DNA from 2 places in the Pseudonocardia phyllosphaerae genome. Region 2 is predicted to be linked to the other one. Evidence: riboswitches for the same ligand, from Rfam matches in the RefSeq annotation. Region 2 holds a riboswitch; the other holds the start of a gene.
What was found. Region 2 has a riboswitch for thiamine pyrophosphate ahead of ACLE50_RS06210 (ABC transporter substrate-binding protein). Riboswitches for the same ligand answer to the same signal wherever they lie in the genome.

Region 1 (11,046 bases), on a different contig from region 2:
CCGGCGGTGTTCTCCGCACCCGCCGAGCGGATGTCGGGGTGGTACTCGAACGTGCCGCCCGCGTCGGACGCGCGGGTCAGCAGGCTGATCGCGATCTCGTTGGTGTCGAAGTGCCACGGGTGCTCCCGCCCCGGCGGGACGACGTTGAGGCAGAGCCCGGCGAGCGGGTCGGCCAGCTCGTGCAGCTCCCCGGCCCCGACGCAGGCCGCGAGGAACGCCCGGAACGCGGGCTCGGTGTAGAGCCGGTGCACGAGCAGGTCGCCGGGGATCCGGTCGCGGGCGACGAAGGCGTTGCCGCGCTGCAGCGGTACCCGCGCGGGGTGGTCGTCGGGCACCTCGTCGTCGGGCTCGGTGTTGTAGACGTTCACGGTGCGGGTCTCGTAGTGCGCCCGCGGCGCGATCCGCTCGCCCTCGGCGCGCAGCCGATCCCGCCAGGAGGCGCGGACGAAGCCCGTCAGCACCGCGCAGCCGTCGTCGGCCAGGCCGGCGCGGGCAGTGGCGACGGCGTCGTCCCACTCGGGGGAGCCGGGCCGGTGCAGCGGGAACCTGCGCAGGTCGACGGGCTCGAGCGCCGCCGGGATCGTGGCCGCCGCGGTCGGGGGAACCATGAGAACCGCTCCTTCGCCGGGCGGCCTCGGTGCCGCCGTCCGTGGATCACTCAACAGGCCCCGCGCCGCGATGTCCATGACTCCCCGGTGGTATCCGCGGGGTATTCACGGGGGGTGGGTTGCGGCGGCGAACCCCCAGGGGGGATCGTCTCGTTGTGCCTGGAAGAGACAGGCATCGCCGCCGGATCTCCCCGGTGGTCCGACGTGAGGAGATTCCATGGGCGCGATGAGCCCCACGCACTGGCTGATCGTCCTGGTCGTGCTGGTCCTGCTGTTCGGTGCGAAGAAGCTGCCGGACATGGCGCGGTCGCTGGGCCGGTCGTCGCGGATCCTGCAGAGCGAGATGCGTGGCCTCAAGGACGACCGCAGCGGGGACCGTGCCGAGGAGACGACGCAGGCTCCCGCCGTCGAGCAGGCCCGTCCGGTGCAGGCGCAGACCGCCGAGCACAGCAGCGCGCCGCAGACCGAGACCCGCTCCTGACCTCGTTCTCCTCCGGGGCCGTCCTCGTCACCGGCGCCAGCCGGGGTGTCGGGGCGGCCACTGCACGGCTGCTCGCCGCCAGGGGCCGGGACGTCGTCGTCGGGCACCTGGCCTCGCCCGACGAGGCCGAGGCGGTCGCGGCGGACTGCCGTTCCTGCGGTGTGCAGGCCCTGCCGGTTGCCGCGGACGTCACCCGCTCCGAGGACGTCGCCCGCCTGTTCGACGCGGCAGGCACGCTGCCGTCGCCGCTGACCGGGGTGGTGGTCAATGCGGGTGGGGCGCCGTCGCGGCAGCGGCTGGAGGACATGACCGACGACCGGATCGACGAGGTCGTCGCGCTGAACCTGCGCTCGGCGCTGCTCTGCTCACGGGAGGCCGTGTGGCGGCTCGCGCCGCGGCACGGCGGTTCCGGCGGCGCGCTGGTGCACGTGACCTCGCGGGCCGCGGTGCTGGGCTCACCCGGCGAGTGGAACGACTACGCCGCCGCCAAGGCCGGCGTCGAGACCCTGGTCGTGGGCCTGGCCAAGGAGGTCGCCGACGACGGCATCCGCGTCGCCGCCGTCCGTCCGGGCCTGCTGGACACCGACTTCCACCGCCGCGCCGGTGAGCCCGGACGGGCCGAGCGGATGGCGCCGGCGATCCCGATGGGCCGCGCGGGGCGGGCCGACGAGGTGGCTCCGGCGATCGCCTGGCTGCTCTCGGACGAGGCGAGCTACGTGACCGGCGCGATCCTGGACGTCACCGGCGGACGGTGAGCGCTCAGCGCCACATACGGCGGCGCGGCTCCCGGCGCGGGGGCTCGACCGCCGCCGTGCACAGCGGGCAGTGGCTCCCCGGGGGCGAGGCGAGCGAGGCGGGCAGCACGAGGTGCCCGCAGACCGCCGACAGCTGCCCGGTCCCGGACGCGAGCGACTCGGCCAGTACCGCGTGCGGCACCGAGTGGCTGAGCCCGTCGCGGGCGCACGTCACGGTCGCGTGCTGTGCGGGCGCGCGGTCGCCGGACTGCTGGGCGGGGATCGAGCCGGACGCGACCCCGGCGGAACGCAGCCGTGAGCTGACGGACGGAACCGACACGGTCTCTCCTCCGGGCGGGCTGCGGCGAGACTCCATCGTGGCTCCCGATCCGTGCACATGCAAGTGCATCCGCACGAACGGCCGAGCGGGACACGGCCGGGTGTCCCGATCGGCGCGCCGTCGTCGCGCAGCGTGGCACACGCCACGTCGGCCGGTCGTTCCGCTGTCCGGCGGACCCCGCGTCGATCTCCGCCGGCGGCCGCGAACGGCCCGTCAGCAGGGCGGACACATGATCCGCGCGGAACGGCCCCCGGCATGACCCGGATCACGGGAATCCCAGCTCAGGGGGGTGGCCGGGCCGGTCAGGGGCTGCGATCGAGGGCGCGCGCCGTTAACCTCGTCGTTCATGATCGCACCCGAGCACGCCGAGCCTCGGGCGTCCGCACCCCCACCGTGCGACGCCGACGGAGACCATTCGTACGAGATCGGTGCTCCCGTGCCGGCCGACGGTGTGGACATGTGGCGACTCGCGGTCGAGTCGCAGACGCTGGACGCCAACGCCCGCTACGCCTACGTCCTGTGGTCCCGTGACTTCGCGGGTACCTCGGCCATCGCCCGCCGCGACGACGGCGAGGCCGTCGGCTTCGTCACCGGCTACCTGCGCCCGGACGCCCCGGACACCCTGATGATCTGGCAGGTGTGCGTGGACGGGCGTGCGCGCGGGGCCGGGCTGGCCGGGCGCCTGCTCGACGCCGCCTGGGACCAGGCCGTCGCCGGTGCCGGCGTCACCCGGATGGAAACGACGATCACGCCGGACAACGCGTCGTCCATCCGGCTCTTCACGAAGTTCGCCGAACGACACGCCACGACGATCGAGCGGGAGGACCTCTTCGGTCCGGACCTGCTCGGTGACGAGCACGAGCCGGAGCACCTGTACCGCATCGGCCCGATCGCCTCCGCCCCCGGAGCGCAGAAGACAGAGGGTGAGACCACGTGACCGTTTTCGAGGACCTCGAGTCCCAGGTTCGCAGCTACTGCCGCAACTGGCCGGTCGTCTTCGACACGGCCAAGGGCAGCCGCCTGACCGACGTCGACGGCAACAGCTACCTGGACTTCTTCGGTGGCGCCGGAGCCCTGAACTACGGGCACAACCCGGACGAGCTGAAGCCCGCGCTGATCGACTACCTGACCCGGGACGGAATCACCCACGGCCTGGACATGTACACCGTGGCCAAGGGTGAGTTCCTGACCGCGTTCGAGGACATCATCCTGCGGCCGCGGAACCTGGACTACAAGGTCCAGTTCCCCGGCCCGACCGGCGCGAACGCCGTCGAGGCCGCGCTGAAGCTCGCCCGGAAGATCACCGGCAACGAGGCGATGATCAACTTCACCAACGCGTTCCACGGTATGACGCTGGGCGCGCTGTCGGTGACCGGTAACTCGATGAAGCGCGGCGGCGCCGGCATCCCGCTGGTGCACTCGACGCCGATGCCCTTCGACAACTACTTCGAGGGCAAGTTCCCCGACTTCCTCTGGTTCGAGAAGGTGCTGGACGACAGCGGCTCCAGCCTGAACGACCCGGCGGCGGTCATCGTCGAGACCGTGCAGGGTGAGGGCGGGCTCAACCCGGCCCGCGTCGAGTGGCTGCAGGGCCTGCGCGAGCTGTGCACGCGCAAGGGCATCCTGATGATCGTCGACGACGTCCAGATGGGCTGCGGCCGGACCGGCCCGTTCTTCTCGTTCGAGGCCGCAGGCATCCAGCCCGACATCGTCACGATCTCCAAGTCGATCTCCGGCTACGGACTGCCGATGGCGCTGGTGCTCATCAAGCCGGAGCTGGACCAGTGGGGCGCCGGCGAGCACAACGGCACCTTCCGCGGCAACAACCCCGCGTTCGTCACGGCCACCAAGACGCTGCAGACCTGGTGGACCGACGACGCCTTCGAGAAGCAGACGATCCGCAAGGGCGAGAAGATCGAGGAGGCGTTCAACGCGATCGTCTCCGAGACCAGCCCGACCGTGGAGTGCTTCCAGAAGGGTCGCGGCATGGCCCGGGGCATCCAGTTCCAGCAGGACGGACTGGCCGAGGAGGTCGCCGCGAAGGCCTTCGAGCAGCACCGTCTGCTGCTCGAGACCGCAGGCCCGCAGGACCAGGTCCTCAAGCTGCTGCCGCCGCTGACGACCTCCGATGACGAGCTGGACGAAGGACTTGCGATCATCGCCGAGTCCGTACGTACTGTCACCGGGAGCTGATACCGCAATGATCGTCCGCACTCTCGACGAGATCACCGACACCGAGCGCGACGTCGAGTCCGACAACAAGCAGTGGCGCTCGAAGCGCATCGTCCTCGCCAAGGACGGTGTCGGGTTCTCCGTGCACGAGACGGTGCTCCAGCCGGGCACCATCAACGACTTCTGGTACGCGAACCACATCGAGGCCGTCTTCATCACCGAGGGCGAGGGCGAGCTCTACGACAAGGACAACGACGTCACCTACCAGCTGGCGCCGGGGTCCATCTACGTGCTGAGCGGCAACGAGAAGCACCAGCTCCGCCCGAAGACGCTGATGAAGACCGTCTGCGTGTTCAACCCGCCGGTGACCGGCCGTGAGGTCCACGACGAGAACGGCGTGTACCCGCTGATCACCGAGGACTGAGCGGCGCACCGGCGACGAGCCGGTACCGCGAATCACCACGAGGGGCGTTTCCGCCGTGTTACGGCGGGAACGCCCCTCGTGGTCTGAAGAAGCCAGACCTTCGTGGAAAGGAACCGCGACCACCGCATCCGCCGATACAGGAGGACATCGAATGACCGCTCTCGTCGGCCGTGGCGACCTGACTCGTCTCAGCAACGTCACCGACCGCTACCCGACCCGTGTCTCACAGGTCCCGGCCTTCATCGACCGGGCCGAGCCCACCGTCTGGGGTGATCGCGCAGGGGCCGGGATGTTCGGCGCCCAGGAGCTCGACGCGCACGCCCGTGACGGGTTCGTGCAGGTGCCGGGCCTGCTGAGTGCCGAGGAGGTCGCCGAGTACAGCGCCGAGCTGGACCGCCTGGCGTCCGACCCGCAGGTCCGCGCCGACGAGCGCTGCATCATCGAGAAGTCCTCCGAAGAGGTGCGCTCGATCTTCGAGGTGCACCGCATCTCCGACGCGATCGGCCGCCTCGTCCGCGACGAGCGCGTGCTGTCCCGCGCCCGCCAGATCCTCGGCTCCGACGTCTACGTCCACCAGAGCCGGATCAACTACAAGCCCGGCTTCGGCGGCGGGGGCTTCTACTGGCACTCCGACTTCGAGACCTGGCACGCCGAGGACGGCATGCCCGGCCCGCGCGCGGTGAGCTGCTCGATCTCGCTGACCGACAACCACGCGTTCAACGGCTGCCTGATGATCATGCCGGGCTCGCACCGGACGTTCGTGTCCTGCGTCGGCGAGACACCCGAGGACTACCACCTCGAGTCGCTCAAGGAGCAGAAGATCGGCACGCCGGACACGGACTCGATCTCCAAGCTGGCGCAGCGGCACGGCATCGCGATGATGACCGGTGACGCAGGCGGCGCGACGTTCTTCGACTCGAACTGCATGCACGGCTCGGGGGACAACATCACCCCGTTCCCGCGCTCGAACATCTTCCTCGTGTTCAACAGCGTCGAGAACACCTGCGTGCAGCCCTTCTCCGCACCGCGGCCCCGGCCGGCCCACATCGGCTCGCGGGACTTCACCCCGGTGCGCTGAGGCCCTGCCCGGGCGTGTGCGTGCGTCCTCCGCGGGTGCCGGTCACCGTTACGTCGACCGGCACCCGCGGGATAGGGCACCCTTAGGGGGTGAGCCCCGACCCCGCCCCGCGTGCCGCCCCGGTCCGACCGCCGGATCCCGGTCTCGGCGAGCTGCTGGGTGGACGGGCCGGCGCCGTCGACGCGTCGGTCCCGGTCGTGGCCTTCGTGCTCGCCTGGCTCGGTGCGGGCCTCGCCGGGTCGGCGGTGCCGATCCGCTGGGCGGCCGGTGCCGCGGTCGTCGCCGGGGCGCTGGTCGCGGTGTGGCGGTGGCGGCAGGGGCGCAGGCCGCGGGCGGTGCTGCTCGGGCTGGCCGGGGTCGTGGCCGCGTCGGCGGTGGCGCTCTACACCGGCCGGGCCGCGGACTTCTTCCTGCTGCAGATCATCTCCAACGTCGCGAGCGCGCTGGTGTGGGCGATCTCGATCGTCGTGCGGTGGCCGCTGCTGGGGCTCGTCGTCGGCGGGCTGCTGGGGCAGAAGACGCGGTGGCGCCGGGACCCGGACCTGCTGCGCGGCTACCAGCGGGCGTCGTGGGCGTGGGTGGCGCAGTACGTCGTACGGATCGGCGTGTTCGTGCCGCTGTGGGCCGCCGACCAGACGTTCCTGCTCGGGCTCGCGCGGACCGTGCTGAGCCCGGTGCTGGTGACGCTGAGCGTGGTCGTGTCCTGGCCGTTGCTGCGTACGGCGCTGCCCGCTGATCACCCGGGAGTGCGTCACCCCCGGTGACGAATCGCAACAGGGGGTGTCGCTATCATCGTGATCACTCCGTGACTTTCACCGGGACTTTCACCGGGATGTTCCCCGGATCGTGTGACGGTCGCGACAACCGTTGATCATCGGGTGCGTCCGAGGGGCCTCGGACGTTCCCCGTAGTAGCCGCCCGATCCCTCTCGCGCCCCCTGCAAGGAGCCATGGCACAGCAGAGCCGCCCGGAGTACGGCCGGAACGCCGCCCACGGCGACGACCCGGACCGCCCCGGCCCCGCCGCCCCCCGTCCCTCCCACGGTCGCACCGCCGAGGCCGACGCGTCGGTGCCGCAGCCGCGCCGGCAGGCGGCGAGCCGGCCGCCGAACCGCACCGCCCCGCCCGGCCCGCGGAACTCCTGGGCGCCGGAGGGCGAGCACGCGACACGGCGGGCCCGGCCCGCGGGTCCGCCCGAGCCCGGTGCTCCGCAGCCTGTTCCGCCGCAGCAGCCCGGTCCGCAGCAGCCTGTTCCGCCGCAGCAGCCCGGTCCGCAGCAGCCCGGTCCGCCGCAGCGCGGTGGGCCGATGCCGGGCGCCCCGATGCCCGGGACGCCCATGCCGGGGGCGCCCGCCGACGGGATCCGCCGAGACCCCGGCGTCCCACCGGGTACGCCGCCCGCCGCCGCGCCGCGCACCCCGGCGTCGGCGCCGGCATCGGCATCGGCATCGGCGGATCAGCCGAAGACGCTGAAGAACGAGATCAATCCGACGAAGATCGTCGCCGGTGCGGGCGCCGCCGTCGTCACCGCGATCCTGGGGTCGTTCCTCGGTGCGGTCGGCACGGTGCTCGGTGCCGCGCTCGGCTCGGTCATCACCACCCTCGCGACGACGTTCTTCACCCGCGGCATCGAGCAGAGCATGGAGCTCAAGGACAAGGCCAAGGCCGTCGGGCTGCGCGGCCGCCCCGGCCATGAACACCGCACCGGGGAGGGCCACCGGCGCGACGGCGCCGTCGGCGGCGTCGGCGCCGCGTCCGCGCCGCCCGGTGACGAGACCGTCATGCTCGGTGCCCCGCAGGCCGGGACCCGCGGCGGGTCGAAGGGGAGCGGCTTCCTCGGCCGGTTCCGGATGAGCCGCCGCAACGCGATCATCGCCGGGATCGGTGCGCTGATCGCGTTCGCCGTCGCGATGTTCCTGGTCACCGGCATAGAGTTCGTGAAGGGCTCGACGATCACCGGCGGCCACACCGGCACCTCGATCGGCAACGTCGTGCACGGCGGCGGCGAGAAGAAGAGCTCCGGCGACGAGGGGTCCACCTCGTCGAGCTCGGACTCGGGGGAGTCGGGTTCCTCGTCGACGTCGGAGTCGGACTCCGGCGGCTCGGGCAGCACCGGTGAGTCGAACTCGAACGGCGACTCCTCCGGGAGCAACCCGCTGCAGGACGGCCTGAACAAGGTCCTCCCGTCCGGCGAGCCGAAGCCGGGCCAGAGCGGATCGGGTGACTCCGGCTCGGGCTCTGGCTCCGGCGACTCGGGCTCCGGCTCGGGTTCCGGCGACTCGGGGTCCGGTTCCGGGCAGGGCGGTTCCGGTGGGCAGAACGGCTCGGGCTCGCAGGGCGGCTCGGGCTCGCAGGGCGGCTCCGGCTCGCAGGGTGGCTCGGGGTCCGGCCAGAACTGAGCCGCACGCCCGGCCGACCCGCACACCCGTCCACCGGCCCGCCGCGGTCCGCCGGCCGGTGTGTCAGCCGGTCAGCCGGGCCCGGAGCCGCTCCGCGGCGGCCCGCGGGTCGTCGGCCTCGGTGATCGCGCGGACGACGACGATCCGGCTCGCGCCTGCGTCGAGCACCTGGTCGAGGCGCTCCTCGTCGATCCCGCCGATCGCGAACCAGACCCGTTCCGGGCCGCGGGCGGCAACGGTGCGCACCAGGTCGAGGCCCGGTGCGGGGCGGCCGGGCTTGGTCGGCGTCGGCCAGCAGGGGCCGGCACAGAAGTAGTCGACGCCGTCCTCGTCGGCGGCGGCCAGGGTCTCCTCGGCACTGTGCGAGGAGCGGCCGAGCAGCACGTCGTCGCCGACGACGCGGCGCGCCCACGCCACCGGAAGGTCGTCCTGGCCGAGGTGCAGGACGTCGGCGCCGGCGGCCAGCGCGACGTCGGCCCGGTCGTTCACCGCGAGCAGCGCACCGTGCCGCGCACAGGCGTCGGCGAGGATCTCCAATGCGGCCAGCTCGGCCGTGGCCTCCAGCGGGCCGTCCGGGCCTCCCTTGTCCCGCAGCTGCACGATGTCGACGCCGCCGGCCAGCGCCGCGTCGGCGAACTCGGCGAGATCGCCGCGGTCGGTGCGGGCGTCGGTGCAGAGGTAGAGCCGGGAGTCGGCGAGCCGGCGGGCGCGCTCGTCCCGGGTGGTCGGGCGGGGTGTGCGATCGCTGCTGGGAACATCGGTGTGGGGCACGGCGCGCAGGGTACGGCGTACCGTGGACCCCGCAGGGACGAGAACTGTGTGAGAGCCACGGGAGCCCGCCGCAGCGGGCTGAGAGGGGACCTGGCCGGGTCCCGACCGTCGAACCTGATCCGGGTCATGCCGGCGCAGGGAGTGAGGTGTCATGAACGAACGGCTGGCCGTCGTCGGCGGCGGCGTCATCGGCCTGTCCGCCGCCCGCGAGGCGGCCCGGGCGGGCTGGACGGTCACGGTGTACGACCCCGCCCCGGGGTCCGGTGCGTCGCGGGTCGCCGGCGGGATGCTCGCACCGGTCACCGAGGCGTGGCCCGGCGAGGAGGACCTGCTCGCGCTCGGGCTCGACTCGGTCGCGCGCTGGCCGGAGTTCGCCGAGACGCTCTCCGCCGACGCCGGGACCGATGCGGGGCTGCAGCCCGACGGCACCGTCGTCGTCGCCACCGGGGCGGGAGACCGCGACGAGCTGACCGCGCTCGCCGCATACCTGAAGACCCTCGGCCGCCCGGTGGAGTCGCTGACCGGCCGCGAGCTGCGGCGACGTGAACCGGCGCTCGGCCCGGACGTCCGCGGCGGCATCGCGGTGCCCGGCGACCCGTCGGTGGACAACCGGCTGCTGCTCGCCGCACTGCGCCGCGCCTGCGAGCGGGCGGGCGTGCTGTTCGACGAGCGCGCCGTGACCGCCGTCCACGACGACGGCGCCCGGGTGACCGGCGTGTCCCTCGCCGGGGAGCCTGCCGCGGTGCCCGCCGACGCCGTGGTGATCGCGGCCGGGGCGTGGTCCTCGGCGCTGCACCCCGCGCTGGACGGCCTGATCCGCCCGGTCAAGGGCGAGATCCTGCGCCTGACCCGGCGGGCGGGAGCGCTGCCGCCGCCGTCGCGCACGGTGCGGGCGCTGGTCGACGGCCGCCCCGTCTACTGCGTTCCGCGGAACGCGCCCGGCCACGACCTCGTCGTCGGCGCGACGACCGCGGAGAACGGCTTCGACACCACCGTCACCGTCGGTGGGGTGCGGGACCTGCTCCGCGACGCGGAACGGATCCTGCCCGGGATCGCCGAGTACGAGCTGACCGAGACGGCGGCCGGGCTGCGTCCGGGCAGCCGCGACAACCTGCCGCTGATCGGACGCATCGGGCCGGAGGGCCTGATCGCCGCGACCGGGCACGGACGCAACGGGATGCTGCTGGTGCCGGTCACCGCCGCCACCGTCGGCGCGCTGCTGGGTGGCGGTGTCGTCCCCGAGGTGGCGCGCGCGGCCGACCCGCAGCGGTTCGTGGCCGCGGGGTCCGGGGCTGCGGTGTCCGGGGCCGGGGCTCCGGCGCCGGCGTTGCTCTCGCAGGAAGGGAACTGACATGCGGATCGTGTTCAACGGCGAGGCACGCGACGTCGACGGCGAGCCGACGCTGGCCGAGGTGCTCGCCGCGGCCGGCATGCCCGAGCGCGGCATCGCCGTCGCGCTCGACGGTCAGGTGGTACCGCGGACCGCGTGGGCGGACACCCGTCCGGCCGACGGCGCGCAGGTCGAGGTGCTCACCGCCGTGCAGGGAGGATGACGATGGACAAGCTCACCGTCGGGGACCACGTCTTCGACTCACGGCTGATCATGGGGACCGGCGGCGCCGCGAACCTGGAGATCCTGGAGCGGGCGCTCGTCGCGTCCGGGACCGAGCTGACGACCGTGGCGCTGCGCCGCGTCGACGTCGGTGGCGGGACCGGGCTGCTCGAGCTGCTGCGCCGCCTCGGCATCCGGGTACTGCCCAACACCGCCGGATGCCGTACCGCGGCCGAGGCCGTGCTGACCGCGCGGATGGCTCGCGAGGCCCTGGAGACCGAGCTGGTGAAGCTCGAGGTCGTCGCCGACGAGCGGACGCTCCTGCCCGACCCGATCGAGCTGCTCGACGCCGCGGAGCAGCTCGTCGACGACGGGTTCACCGTGCTGCCCTACACCAACGACGACCCCGTGCTCGCCCGCAAGCTCGAGCAGGCCGGGTGCGCCGCCGTCATGCCGCTCGGGTCGCCGATCGGCACCGGGCTGGGCAT
Region 2 (11,046 bases):
GCCACGGGGGAGCCGAGCACGACCACCGGCTCGGTGTCCGGGGCGGTCCCGGTGTTCGGGGCGGCGGACGTCCCCGCCGCGTCCCCGGTGCCGGACAGGGACGCCAGACCGGCGCTCAGCCCGGGGGAGACCGGCAGTACGTCGCGTGCCCACTCGCGCAGCGCCCGCCCGGTGCGGGTCCCGCCGTCCGCCCCCGGGGCGGCCGCAGCCTCCGGAGCGACGGTGTCCCCCGAGGCGGTGTGGTCGGCGGTGCGGTCCGCGATGCCGTCGGCGGTGTCGTCGTCCGCGGTGGCGCCCAGCCATGCGGCAGCGGCGACCCGGTCGGCGAGCCCGACGGTGGCCAGGTGGGCCCGCACCGCGGCGGTCAGCAGCCCACCTTCCCGCACCCCGACCAGCGACGCCCGCGGGCTGCGGGTGATCCGCGTGCAGGCGTTGAGCGCGCTCAGGACGGCCGCGACCCGCGCGTCGAGGGTGTCGCCGGGGCCGCCGTCGCCGGGACGCCAGGACAGCACGAAGACCTGGAGGCCTGCATCGCGCAGGTGCTCGACCAGCGACGCGCGCGGAGCGAGGTCGGCGAGCCAGTACCGGTGTGCCGGCGGTGGGACGACGAGCAGCGGGGTGTCGTGCACCAGCTCGCTCGCCGGGAGGTACTGCAGCAGCTCGAACATCGGGGTGCGCAGCACGACCGCACCCGGGGTGGCGGCGACGTCGCGGCCACGGACCAGCTCCCGCTCCGCCCTGACCGGTCCGGCACCGACCGGCTCCGGCTCCGGGGCGGGGGCGGGCACAGCGGCCGTCGGCCCCGCCGGGTCCACCACGAACGCGCTCAGCCCGGACAGCGCGGCGTGCAGCGTGGCGGCGTCGTCGGGGCCGAGCCCGGTGATCCCGCCGCCCGCGTCGTCGACCAGCCCGTCGACGGCGTCGACGGTCGCCAGCCAGGCCTGCAGCGCCCGGCGCCGGACCGGGTCGGTGAGCAGGCACGTCGCGTCGTCGCGGCCGGTCGGGCGAGGAGACAGCCCCAGCCCGGCCCGGCCGAGGTCGGCGACCCACCCGCCGCCGCGCCGCAGCAGCGCCACCGGCCGGGTCGCCAGCGCCGCGGCGAACCGCAGCCCGGCCCCGGGTAGCGACGAGAGCGGCGGGGCACCCGGCTCCGCCTGCGTTGTCGGCTGTGCCCGGGCGACCTCTGGACCCGCTCCGCTCGCGTTCATCGCCGTCCATCTTCCCGTTCGCGACGCCGTCACACACGACGGCCCCGTCCCGTTCACCCTGTCGTCGGGATCCGGACAGGCGGGCACGGGACGGTGGCCCGCGATCATGCCGCGCCGGGCCCCGGTGCGGCCGCGCCGTCCCCCGAGGAGATCGATGTCCGCCGCGCCCGCCGGCCCCCGCCGCCCCGTCCCGGCCGGATCCGGGATCTTCCTGCGCGAGTTCCTTCGCGACCCGGTCGCCACCGCGTCGTGCGTGCCGAGCTCGCGGGCACTGGCGACGGCGGCCCTCACCGCGCTCCCGCTCGAGGGCGACCCGCTGGTCGTCGAGCTGGGCCCGGGCACCGGGGCGTTCACCGACGTGCTCGCCGAGCGCCTCGGCGGCCGCGGGCGGCACCTCGCCGTCGAGCTGAACCCGCGGCTGGCCCGGCTGCTGGAGCGCCGCCACCCCGGCCTCGACGTCGCCGTCGCCCCGGCCGCGGACCTGCCCGCGCTGCTCGCCGAGCGCGGCCTCGGCCCGGTCGACGTCGTCGTGTCCGGCCTGCCCTGGGCGGCGCACCCGCCGACCTCGCCCAGCCTGGTCGACGTCGTCGCCGGGACCCTGACCGACGACGGCGCCTTCGCCCAGTTCGGCTACGTGTGGACCCGCCGTGCCGCCCCGGCCCGCCGGCTGCGCCGCCACCTGGATGCCGCCTTCCACGACGTCGTGACCTCCCCGCCGGTGCTCGCGAACGTCCCGCCGGCGTTCGTGTACACGGCGCGCCGACCGCGCCGGGGCTGACCTGGGACGACCCGGCCGGAGGACGAGCCGTGCCCGGGAGCCCGGGGACGCCCGGCTACCCTGATCGACGCCTCGCAGCCCGGTCGGTGCCGACCCCGGACGCGTGCGGGGCTCGCAGGTTCCCAGCCCGGGAACGACCCACGGACCAGGGGAGACGTGTGTCGCAGACCCAGCTCGTGTCGCCGGAGACCCGCCCGCTCCGCGCGTGGCAGCGCAGTGCGCTGGCCCGCTACCTGGCCACCGGCCCGCGTGACTTCCTCGCGGTCGCGACGCCCGGCGCGGGCAAGACGACGTTCGCGCTGCGGGTGGCCGCGGAGCTGCTCAACGACCGTGTCGTGGACACGGTGACCGTCGTCACCCCGACCGAGCACCTGAAGTACCAGTGGGCCGAGGCGGCCGCGGCCGCCGGGATCTCGCTGGACCCGGAGTTCCGCAACTCCACCGGTGGCACCTCCCGGGACTACCAGGGCATCGCGATCACCTACGCCGGTGTCGCCGCGCACCCGATGCTGCACCGCAACCGCAGCGAGAACCGCCGCATGCTGGTGATCCTCGACGAGATCCACCACGCCGGCGACGCGAAGAGCTGGGGCGAGGCCGTCTACGAGGCCTTCGAGCCCGCCACCCGCCGGCTGGCGCTGACCGGTACCCCGTTCCGGTCCGACGACAACCCGATCCCGTTCGTCGAGTACGTCCCCGACGCCGAGGGCGCACCCCGCTCCCGCGCCGACCACCAGTACGGCTACGCCGAGGCCCTCGCCGACAACGTCGTCCGGCCGGTGGTCTTCCTGGCCTACTCCGGCACCTCCAACTGGCGCACCAGCGCCGGTGAGGAGATCAGTGCCCGGCTCGGCGAGCCGCTCACCCGCGAGCAGACCGCGATGGCCTGGCGGACCGCGCTGGACCCCTCCGGCGACTGGATCCCGTTCGTGCTCGCCGCGGCCGACAAACGCCTGCAGAGCCACCGCGACGGCGGCATGCCCGACGCAGGCGGGCTGGTCATCGCCTCCGACCAGACCACCGCCCGCGCCTACGCAGCGGTCCTCCGGCAGATCACCGGCACCCAACCGGCCGTCGTCCTCTCCGACGAGGCGGGTGCGTCCGACCGGATCGCCGAGTTCGCCCGCTCGCAGGAACGCTGGATGGTCGCGGTGCGGATGGTGTCCGAGGGCGTCGACGTCCCGCGCCTGGCCGTCGGCGTCTACGCCACCTCGGCGTCGACACCGCTGTTCTTCGCCCAGGCCATCGGCCGCTTCGTGCGGTCGCGGCGCCCGGGGGAGACCGCGTCGGTGTTCGTGCCCAGCGTCCCGGTGCTGCTCGGGCTGGCCAGCGAGCTCGAGGCCCAGCGCGACCACGTCCTCGGCAAGCCGCAGCGGCCCGAGGAGGTCTGGAACGACGCCGAGCTCAACGAGGTGAACCGGACCAAGGACGAGCCCGGCGAGCAGGAGCAGGCGTTCACCTCGCTCGGCGCCGACGCCGAGCTCGACCAGCTGATCTACGAGGGCGCCACCTACTCCGCCGACGAGCAGGACTACCTGGGGCTGCCCGGGCTGCTCGAGCCCGACCAGGTGCGCACGCTGCTGTCCAAGCGGCAGGCCGACTGGATCGAGAAGGGCTCCCCGCGCACCGGCGCCCAGGCCAGGGCGACGCCGGCGACCGAGCCGACGCCCCCGCCGCCGTCGGAGCGGGGCACCGGCAACGTCCGGGAGCGGCTGCAGACGCTGCGCAAGGAGCTCAACACGCTCGTCGCGCTGCACAACCACAAGACCCGCAAGCCGCACGGCGCGATCCACAACGACCTGCGCAAGACCTGCGGCGGCCCGCCGGTCGCGATGGCCAGCATCGAGCAGCTGGAGGAGCGGATCGCGACCCTGCGTTCCTGGCGCTGAGGCCGTACCTCCCGGCCCCGCAACACCTCCCGGCCCCGCAACCCGGGCCGAGCGTCGGGGCCCGGCGAGGCCGGGCCACTGCGGCCCGGTCCGGCTCAGCCGGGCCGGTCGGCCGCGGCGGGTGCGGCGGGCTCGGGGACGGGCTCGTCGCCGTCGCGGGAACGCAGCAGCACCGCCCCGATGACCAGCACGATCCCGGCGGCCTCCGCGAGCCCCGGCAGCTGGGCCAGCACCACGAGCCCGACGAGCGTGGCCGCGGCCGGGAGCAGCGCCAGCAGCACCGCGAACCGGGCCTGCCCGACGCGGCGCAGCACGACCTGGTCGAGCACGTAGGGGATCACCGAGGACAGCACACCCAGCCCGACGGACAGGGCGAGCAGCACCGGATCGGCGAGCGGTGCCAGGTTCGCGAAGCCGACCGCCGGGGCCTGCGGGCCCGCCCCGAGGAGCAGCAGCGGGGACAGCAGCACGGCGGCCACGGCGAAGCCCGTCGCGAGGTCGTCGATCCCGCTCCCGGCGTTCGCGACACGCTTGCCGAGCAGCACGTACGCCGCCCACATCGCCGCCGCGCCCAGCGCCCACAGCACCCCGGCCGGGCTCCCGGACCAGCGGACGTCGGCGATCATCGCGACGCCGAGTGCGGCGAGGAGCACCGCGCCCCAGTCCCGCGGCCGCCGCGACGCGACCGCGGCGACGAGCACCGGCCCGGTGAACTCGATCGCGACCGCCGTCCCGAGCGGCAGCCGGGCGATCGCCTCGTAGTAGGCGACGTTCATCAGCGCCGTCGCCAGCCCGAAACAGCCCGCCCGCACCAGCCGCACCCCGGACCACGCCCGCCGCCCCGGGCGCCGCCACGCGAGCAGCACGATCGCCGCCCCGACCAGCCGGAGCTCGGCCACCGCCGACGGCGCGAGCCGGTCGAACAGCCCGACGGCCAGCGCCGCACCGAGATACATCGAGGTGCCGCCGAGCAGGAACAGCAGGGGCGCCGGGACGCGGTCTCCGAGGGGGCGTGCGCTCACCCCTCGACGGTAGATCGTCCGTGTCGCGGGCGGTGGCGCGGGACACACCGAGTTAACCGTGGTGCGCTTGCGGGGTGGCCGCGCGGACCCGCATGATTCACACGCAGTGAACTTCATACGTCGTCGGTCACCGCGGGTACATCGTGGCGACACCGGAACGGACGGGTCTTGATCCGGACGTGACGGACGTCGCGACTCGCCCCGGGAACACGTGCAGGGGCTCCGAGCGTCTGCTTAAGTGTGGGCGATCCGCCAGGTGCGGTCGTCACAGTGAACCGGCGGTGGGACGCCCGAGTTCCCACCGTCGCGATGGAGGGAGACCGCTATGCAGCCCGAAACGCTGACCCGGCCCGAACTGACCCTCGCCGACCGCTGTGACCGTTGCGGTGCGGCGGCCAAGGTGCGCGCGATCCTTCCCTCCGGTGGGGAGCTCCTCTTCTGCAACCACCACGGCCGTGCTCACGCCGACAAGCTGCGCGAGGCCGGCGTGGAGGTCGAGCAGGGCGCCGAGTAGCGCCCGCCGACCGAACCGGACGACCGTCCGGCCGCGTCGAGCAGGACTTCAGACGAACCCGCAGGGGCGGGGATCCGAGAACCGGATCCCCGCCCCTGCGGCCGTCTGTGGGGTTGTGTACCCGGCTCAGACCGCCGGGTGCTCGACGCCTGCCGCGGACTCGCGCGGCACCGGCGCCTCCGCGGCCGGGGGCGCCTGCGGCGGCGCCGCGTCCGGCTCCGGCGGGGTGGCGCCCAGGATGATGTCCGACGCCTTCTCCGCCACCATGACGACCGGGGCGTAGGTGTTGCAGTTCGGCACGTCCGGGAAGACCGACGCGTCGACCACGCGCAGCCCCTCGACGCCGTGCACGCGCATGGTCGCCGGGTCCACGACCGAGCCGGGGTCGGTGCCCATCCGCGCCGTGCTCGTCGGGTGCAGGCCGTTCTGGGCGCGGTGCGCGATCCAGTCCAGCACCTCGTCGGGGGACTTCACGTCCGGGCCCGGCAGGGTCTCCCCGCCGTCGTAGGGCTCGAACGCGCGCTGGGCCAGGATGTTCCGCCCGATCTCGACGGCCTCCACCCAGCGCTGCCGGTCACCGGCGTCGGCGAGGTAGTTCATCCGCACCTGCGGACGCACCGCCACGCTGGGGGAGATGATCCGGACGCTGCCGCGCGCGTCGGAACGCATCACGCTGACGTGCATCTCGTAGCCGTGCCCGCGGGGCTGCACGTCGGGTGCGAAGCGCATCGCGACCGGCGCGAACAGGATCATGACGTCCGGGACGCCGTCGGCCAGCGAGGTCGAGGCGAACCCGCCGATCTCGAAGTGGTTGCTGGCCCCGGTGCCCGAGCCGCGCAGCGCCCACTGCGCCGCGATGCCGGGCAGCCGGTACGGCCGCCGCTGCGGCGCCAGGGACACCGGCTGGGTGCAGGCGTGCTGCAGGTGCACCGCCAGGTGGTCCTGCAGGTCCTCGCCGACGCCGGGCAGCGCCGCCTTCACGTCGATGCCGAGCGGGGACAGCAGCGCCGGGTCGCCGAGGCCGGAGACCTGCATCAGCTGCGGGGTGCCGATCGCGCCCGCGGCCAGCACGGTCTCGCCGGCGGACACCTCCGCGACCCGCCCCTCGGCGGTCCGGTAGCGGACACCGACGACCCGGCTGCCGGAGAACCGCAGCCGCCGCACCTCGACCTCGGTGCGGACGTGCAGGTTGGGCCGGTCGCGGACCGGGCGCAGCCAGGCGTCGGCGGCGGAGTAGCGGCGTCCGCGGAAGATCGTGCGCTCGGTGCGGGAGAAACCCTCCTGGCGCGGCCCGTTGGTGCTGTCGACCAGGGCGTGCCCGGCCTCGGCCGCGGCGACGAGGAAGGCGTCGTTGAGCGGGCCGACCGCGGCGGCGCGCTCCAGGATCTGCGGGCCCGCGCCCCCGTCGGCGAGCGGGACGCGGTGCTGGGAGAACCGGCGCTCCAGGCGCCGGTAGTAGGGCATGCAGTGCGCGGCGTCCCAGGTGTCGTCGCCGGTGAGCTCGGCCCAGCGGTCGAAGTCGCCGGGGTTGCCGCGCTGGTAGACCATCCCGTTGATCGTGGAGCTGCCGCCGAGCACCCGGCCCCGGGGGACGGCGATGCGGCGGCCCTCCAGCCCGGCCTCGGGCTCGGTGATGTAGCACCAGTCGTAGCGCGGGTTGCCCCAGGCGCGGGAGAGCGCCGCGGGCATCCGGATGGTGGGGTCCCAGCGGTGGTCGGGCCGGCCGGCCTCGAGCACGAGCACCCGGCAGTGCGGGTCCTCACTGAGCCGGTTGGCCAGAACCGCGCCCGCCGACCCACCACCGACGATGACGACGTCGTAACTCGCCATGTCTCGACTCGCCACGTCTCGCCTCCTGTTTCGACCAGGGTGTCCGAATTACCCCGATTGGCCCAGCAACCCCCGTTGCGGCCCATCAGGCTACGCCGCGGCGTGCCGTCACCGTCGTGGGGACCCGTAGGCTCGGACGCGTGAGATCGACCGGGGGGAACGGCGGCGACGCGCAGGGCGCGGACGCCGCGCTGGCCGACCTCGACGCGCAGCTGGCGGCCTCGATCGCCGATCTGGAGCTGGCCCGGCACCGGGTCCGGCAGCTCCAGCAGTGGCGGGACGAGGGGTTGCCGTGGCGGGCCATCGTGCCACGCGAGGAACGGCCGCTGATCGTCGAGTGCGTCACCCGCGCGCTGGACGGCCTCGGTGCGATCGGTGGGCGGTTCCGGCGCGAGGAGGCCGTCGCCCTGCACGCCGAAGGTGAGTCGATCACCGGCATCGGCAGGCTGTTCGGCGTGAGCCGGCAACGGGTGTCCGCCTACCTGCAGGAACACGACCGGATCGAGGCCGGCGCCGAGCGGGCGGACGGCGACGAGCCGCCGAATCCCGCGCCGGGCCGGGCGCTCGACCGGGCCCGCCGGGCACTCGGTACGTCCGGTCGCCGGCCGGCCGAGTAGCCGGGCGGCCGACCGGGTCCGGGCGGCCGCCCGGGTCCGGGCGGCGCCCGGGTCAGTCCTCGCGGCGGTGCCGTGCCCGGCGCGGTGCCGGGACGAGCGGGGTCCCCGGTCCGGTGCCGGTGCCCGGTTCCGGCGGGGCGTCCCGCGCGGCCGGGATCCTCACCGTGCTCTCGGGGTCGTCCTCCGGACGTACGGTGCTCTCGGGGTCGTCCTCCGGACGGGCGGCCGGAACCCGTGCGGCGTGGCCGTTCGTCGCCGCGGGTGTGGAGCTCTCGGCCGACCGGGCGGCTGTGTCTGACCCGTTCGCAGCAGTACCGGAGTTCGTTGTGGCGTGTCCCACACTCGATTCGGCGGCGGCCAGTGCCCGGAGGTCGGCGAGCCGTGCCGCGAGCGTCGCGACCACCGGCCACAGCGGCGTCGTCAGCGGTGCGGCGACACCCGCGCCGTCGGGAAGCGCGGCCGCCGACGCGGGCGGGGCCAGCGGCCCGTCCGGCAGGCCGCCGTCGAACAGCTGCAGCACCCCGACCGGTCCGTGCCCGGCGTCGCCGGAGGCCACTCCGGCCGGTGGCACCGGGACCGACAGCGACCGGGTCAGCCCGCAGTCGGCGGCCGCGGCGGCCAGCTCCGGCGGGCCGGACCGGGTCAGGTCGGGGGTGACGAGCGTGCGGTCACCACGCTCCGCGGCCGGTCCGGGACCCGATCCCGCGCGCCGCTGCAGCTCCCCGAGCCGGGTGGCGACGGCGCCGGAGCCGAACACCTGCCGGGAGCCGGGGTCACGCGGGTCGGCGGGCTCGCGCAGCAGCAGCGCCGCCCCCTCGACGCCCGCGGCCTCGGCCACGGACTCGCACAGGTGCGACAGCATCGCGGCCACGTCGGCGTGCACGACGGAGGTCGCGCCGAGCTGCAGCGCCACCCGGGTCAGCGCGGCGCCCGGGCCGGGCGGCGGCACGGCGGCCGGGGGCGCGGGGGCGGCGGCCCGGACGGGCTCGCGCGGTGGGGGTGCCGTCCGGTCCCGTCCGCGGCGTGCCATGCAGGTCCCTCCCAGGTCGGTGCGCCGACCGGGTGAGCCCGGGGCGTCGCCGTAGCGGTCACGATCCTAGCGAGTTCCGGGCCGTCACCGGGGCGGTCGCCGCACCCACCCGTACGGCGTAAAGTGCCGTGACGTACCGCGGGAGCCCACGCACCGGGGCTGAGAGGGCGGCAGGACCGGCCGCCGACCGTTCGAACCTGATCCGGTTGATGCCGGCGTAGGGAGGCCGTTCTCCGGTGCTCGCACGTCCCCGTACCCGTCTCGTGGTCCCCGCGCTGGTCGCGGCGCTCGCGCTCGTCCTCGCCGGGTGTTCCGGTGCCGCGCAGGAGGGGCCCGCGCCGCAGGGGCCCCCGGTCCGCATCGCGCTGGACTGGACGCCGAACGTCAACCACCTGGGGATCTTCGTCGCCCAGCAGGCCGGCTACTTCCGCGACGCCGGGCTCGACGTGCAGGTGCTGCCCTACAACCAGAGCTCGCCGGACACGCTGGTCAGCAGCGGCGCCGCCGAGTTCGGCGTCAGCTTCCAGGGCTCGTTCACCTACTCCAAGGCCGCCGGCGCGGACATCACCTCGGTGATGTCGGTGCTGCAGCACTGGGCCACCGAGATCGCGGTCAAGGCCGACCGGCCCGACATCACGCGTCCCCGCGACCTCGACGGGAAGACCTACGCCGGGTTCGGCGAGCCCGGCGAGGTGCAGAAGATGCAGGCCGTGATCAAGGCCGACGGCGGCCGGGGCGACTTCCGCACCGAGATCCTCGACACCGCCGCCTACGAGGCCCTCTACGGCGGGCAGGCCGACTTCACCGAGCCCTTCGTCGCCGTCGAGGGGGTGGAAGCCCAGGCGCGCAACGAGCCGCTGCGAACCTTCCGCTACACCGACTACGGCTTCCCGGACTCCTACAACGTCGTGCTCGTCGGCAACTCGCCGTGGCTGAAGCAGAACCCCGAGCAGGCCCGGAAGTTCGTGCAGGCCGTGCAGCGCGGCTACGAGCTCGCCGCGAACGACCCGGCCGCGGCGTCGAAGATGCTGCAGGACGCCAACCCGGGCGCGTTCACCGACCCCGCGCTCGTCGACCGTGGCGCGGAGCTGATGGCGAAGCAGTACCTGCGCGACGAGCAGGGCCGTGTCGGGCACCAGACCCTGCAGCGCTGGGCCGGGTACTCCGGGTTCCTCTACGACACCGGCACCGTCGCGGGCCCGGACGGCAAGCCGGTCCGGCAGAAGCCGGACTTCTCCACCTGGTTCACCGACGACCTGGTGGCGAAGTGAGCGTCGCCGCCCCGCCGCGCGCCCGGCGGGCCGCGGCCCCCGCGCCGTCCTCGCGCGGCGACACCCTGCGCCGGCTGCTCCCGGCCGTCTGCGTGGTCGCCGGGCTGCTCGTGGTGTGGCAGGCCGCCGTCGTCGTGACCGGGGTGCGGCCGCAGGTGCTGCCCTCCCCGTTGCGGGTGGCCGAACAGGGCTGGGCGTTCCGCGGGATCCTGTGGGACAACACGCTGCCCACCCTGACCACGACGGTCGTCGGGTTCGCGGTGTCGCTCGCCCTGGCCTGGGCGATCGCGGTCGCCGTCGACTTCTCGCCGTGGCTGCGCCGAGCGCTGACCCCGCTGCTGGTGGCCTCCCAGACGTTGCCGGTGATCGCGATCGCGCCGCTGCTGATCATCTGGTTCGGGTTCGGGCTGCTGCCGAAGGTGCTGGTCATCGCGCTGGTGACGTTCTTCCCGGTCGCCGTCGGGCTGATCGAGGGCTTCGCCGCGACCGACCGCTCGGCGACCGCGCTGCTGCGCTCGATGGGGGCGACGCGTCTGCAGCAGTTCCGCTACGTCCGGCTGCCCGGTGCGCTGCCGAGCTTCTTCACCGCGCTGCGGATCGCGATCACCTACGCGGTCACCGGCGCGATCGTCGCCGAGTACGTGGGCGCCAGCTCCGGGCTGGGAATCTTCATGCAGCTGCAGCGCAACCAGTTCCGCACCGACCTGGTGCTCGCCGCGGTCGCGGTGACCGCGGTGCTGTCGATCGCGCTGTTCGCGCTGACCTACCTGGTGCAGCGGCTGGTGGCGCCCTGGTACCGGGGTGATGCCCGGTGACGCCGAAGGTGGCGGTGGACGGGCTCTCGGTGCGCTACGGCGACCTGCCCGTCCTCGACGACGTGTCGCTGT

Region 1: it holds a riboswitch for thiamine pyrophosphate, as region 2 does, so the genes downstream of both, thiO (glycine oxidase ThiO) here and ACLE50_RS06210 (ABC transporter substrate-binding protein) in region 2, are expected to answer to the same signal.

What each region holds. Positions count from the first base shown of each region.
Region 1 is NZ_JBKGXS010000001.1:355,313-366,358, forward strand. Features, by position in the region: gene ACLE50_RS01725 (HalD/BesD family halogenase) at 1-608, opposite strand, end outside; gene tatA (Sec-independent protein translocase subunit TatA) at 826-1,089, shown strand; gene ACLE50_RS01735 (SDR family oxidoreductase) at 1,086-1,844, shown strand; gene ACLE50_RS01740 (hypothetical protein) at 1,849-2,163, opposite strand; gene ectA (diaminobutyrate acetyltransferase) at 2,510-3,100, shown strand; gene ectB (diaminobutyrate--2-oxoglutarate transaminase) at 3,097-4,356, shown strand; gene ACLE50_RS01755 (ectoine synthase) at 4,364-4,759, shown strand; gene thpD (ectoine hydroxylase) at 4,911-5,837, shown strand; gene ACLE50_RS01765 (DUF3159 domain-containing protein) at 5,927-6,601, shown strand; gene ACLE50_RS01770 (hypothetical protein) at 6,787-8,235, shown strand; gene thiE (thiamine phosphate synthase) at 8,299-9,006, opposite strand; TPP riboswitch at 9,056-9,164, shown strand; gene thiO (glycine oxidase ThiO) at 9,158-10,357, shown strand; gene thiS (sulfur carrier protein ThiS) at 10,359-10,559, shown strand; gene thiG (thiazole synthase) at 10,562-11,046, shown strand, end outside.
Region 2 is NZ_JBKGXS010000002.1:183,827-194,872, reverse strand. Features, by position in the region: gene ACLE50_RS06250 (hypothetical protein) at 1-1,208, opposite strand, end outside; gene ACLE50_RS06245 (class I SAM-dependent methyltransferase) at 1,363-1,986, shown strand; gene ACLE50_RS06240 (DEAD/DEAH box helicase) at 2,145-3,875, shown strand; gene ACLE50_RS06235 (EamA family transporter) at 3,971-4,831, opposite strand; gene ACLE50_RS06230 (DUF7455 domain-containing protein) at 5,223-5,411, shown strand; gene ACLE50_RS06225 (choline dehydrogenase) at 5,538-7,241, opposite strand; gene ACLE50_RS06220 (hypothetical protein) at 7,382-7,858, shown strand; gene ACLE50_RS06215 (hypothetical protein) at 7,911-8,888, opposite strand; TPP riboswitch at 9,017-9,129, shown strand; gene ACLE50_RS06210 (ABC transporter substrate-binding protein) at 9,125-10,159, shown strand; gene ACLE50_RS06205 (ABC transporter permease) at 10,156-10,974, shown strand; gene ACLE50_RS06200 (ABC transporter ATP-binding protein) at 10,971-11,046, shown strand, end outside.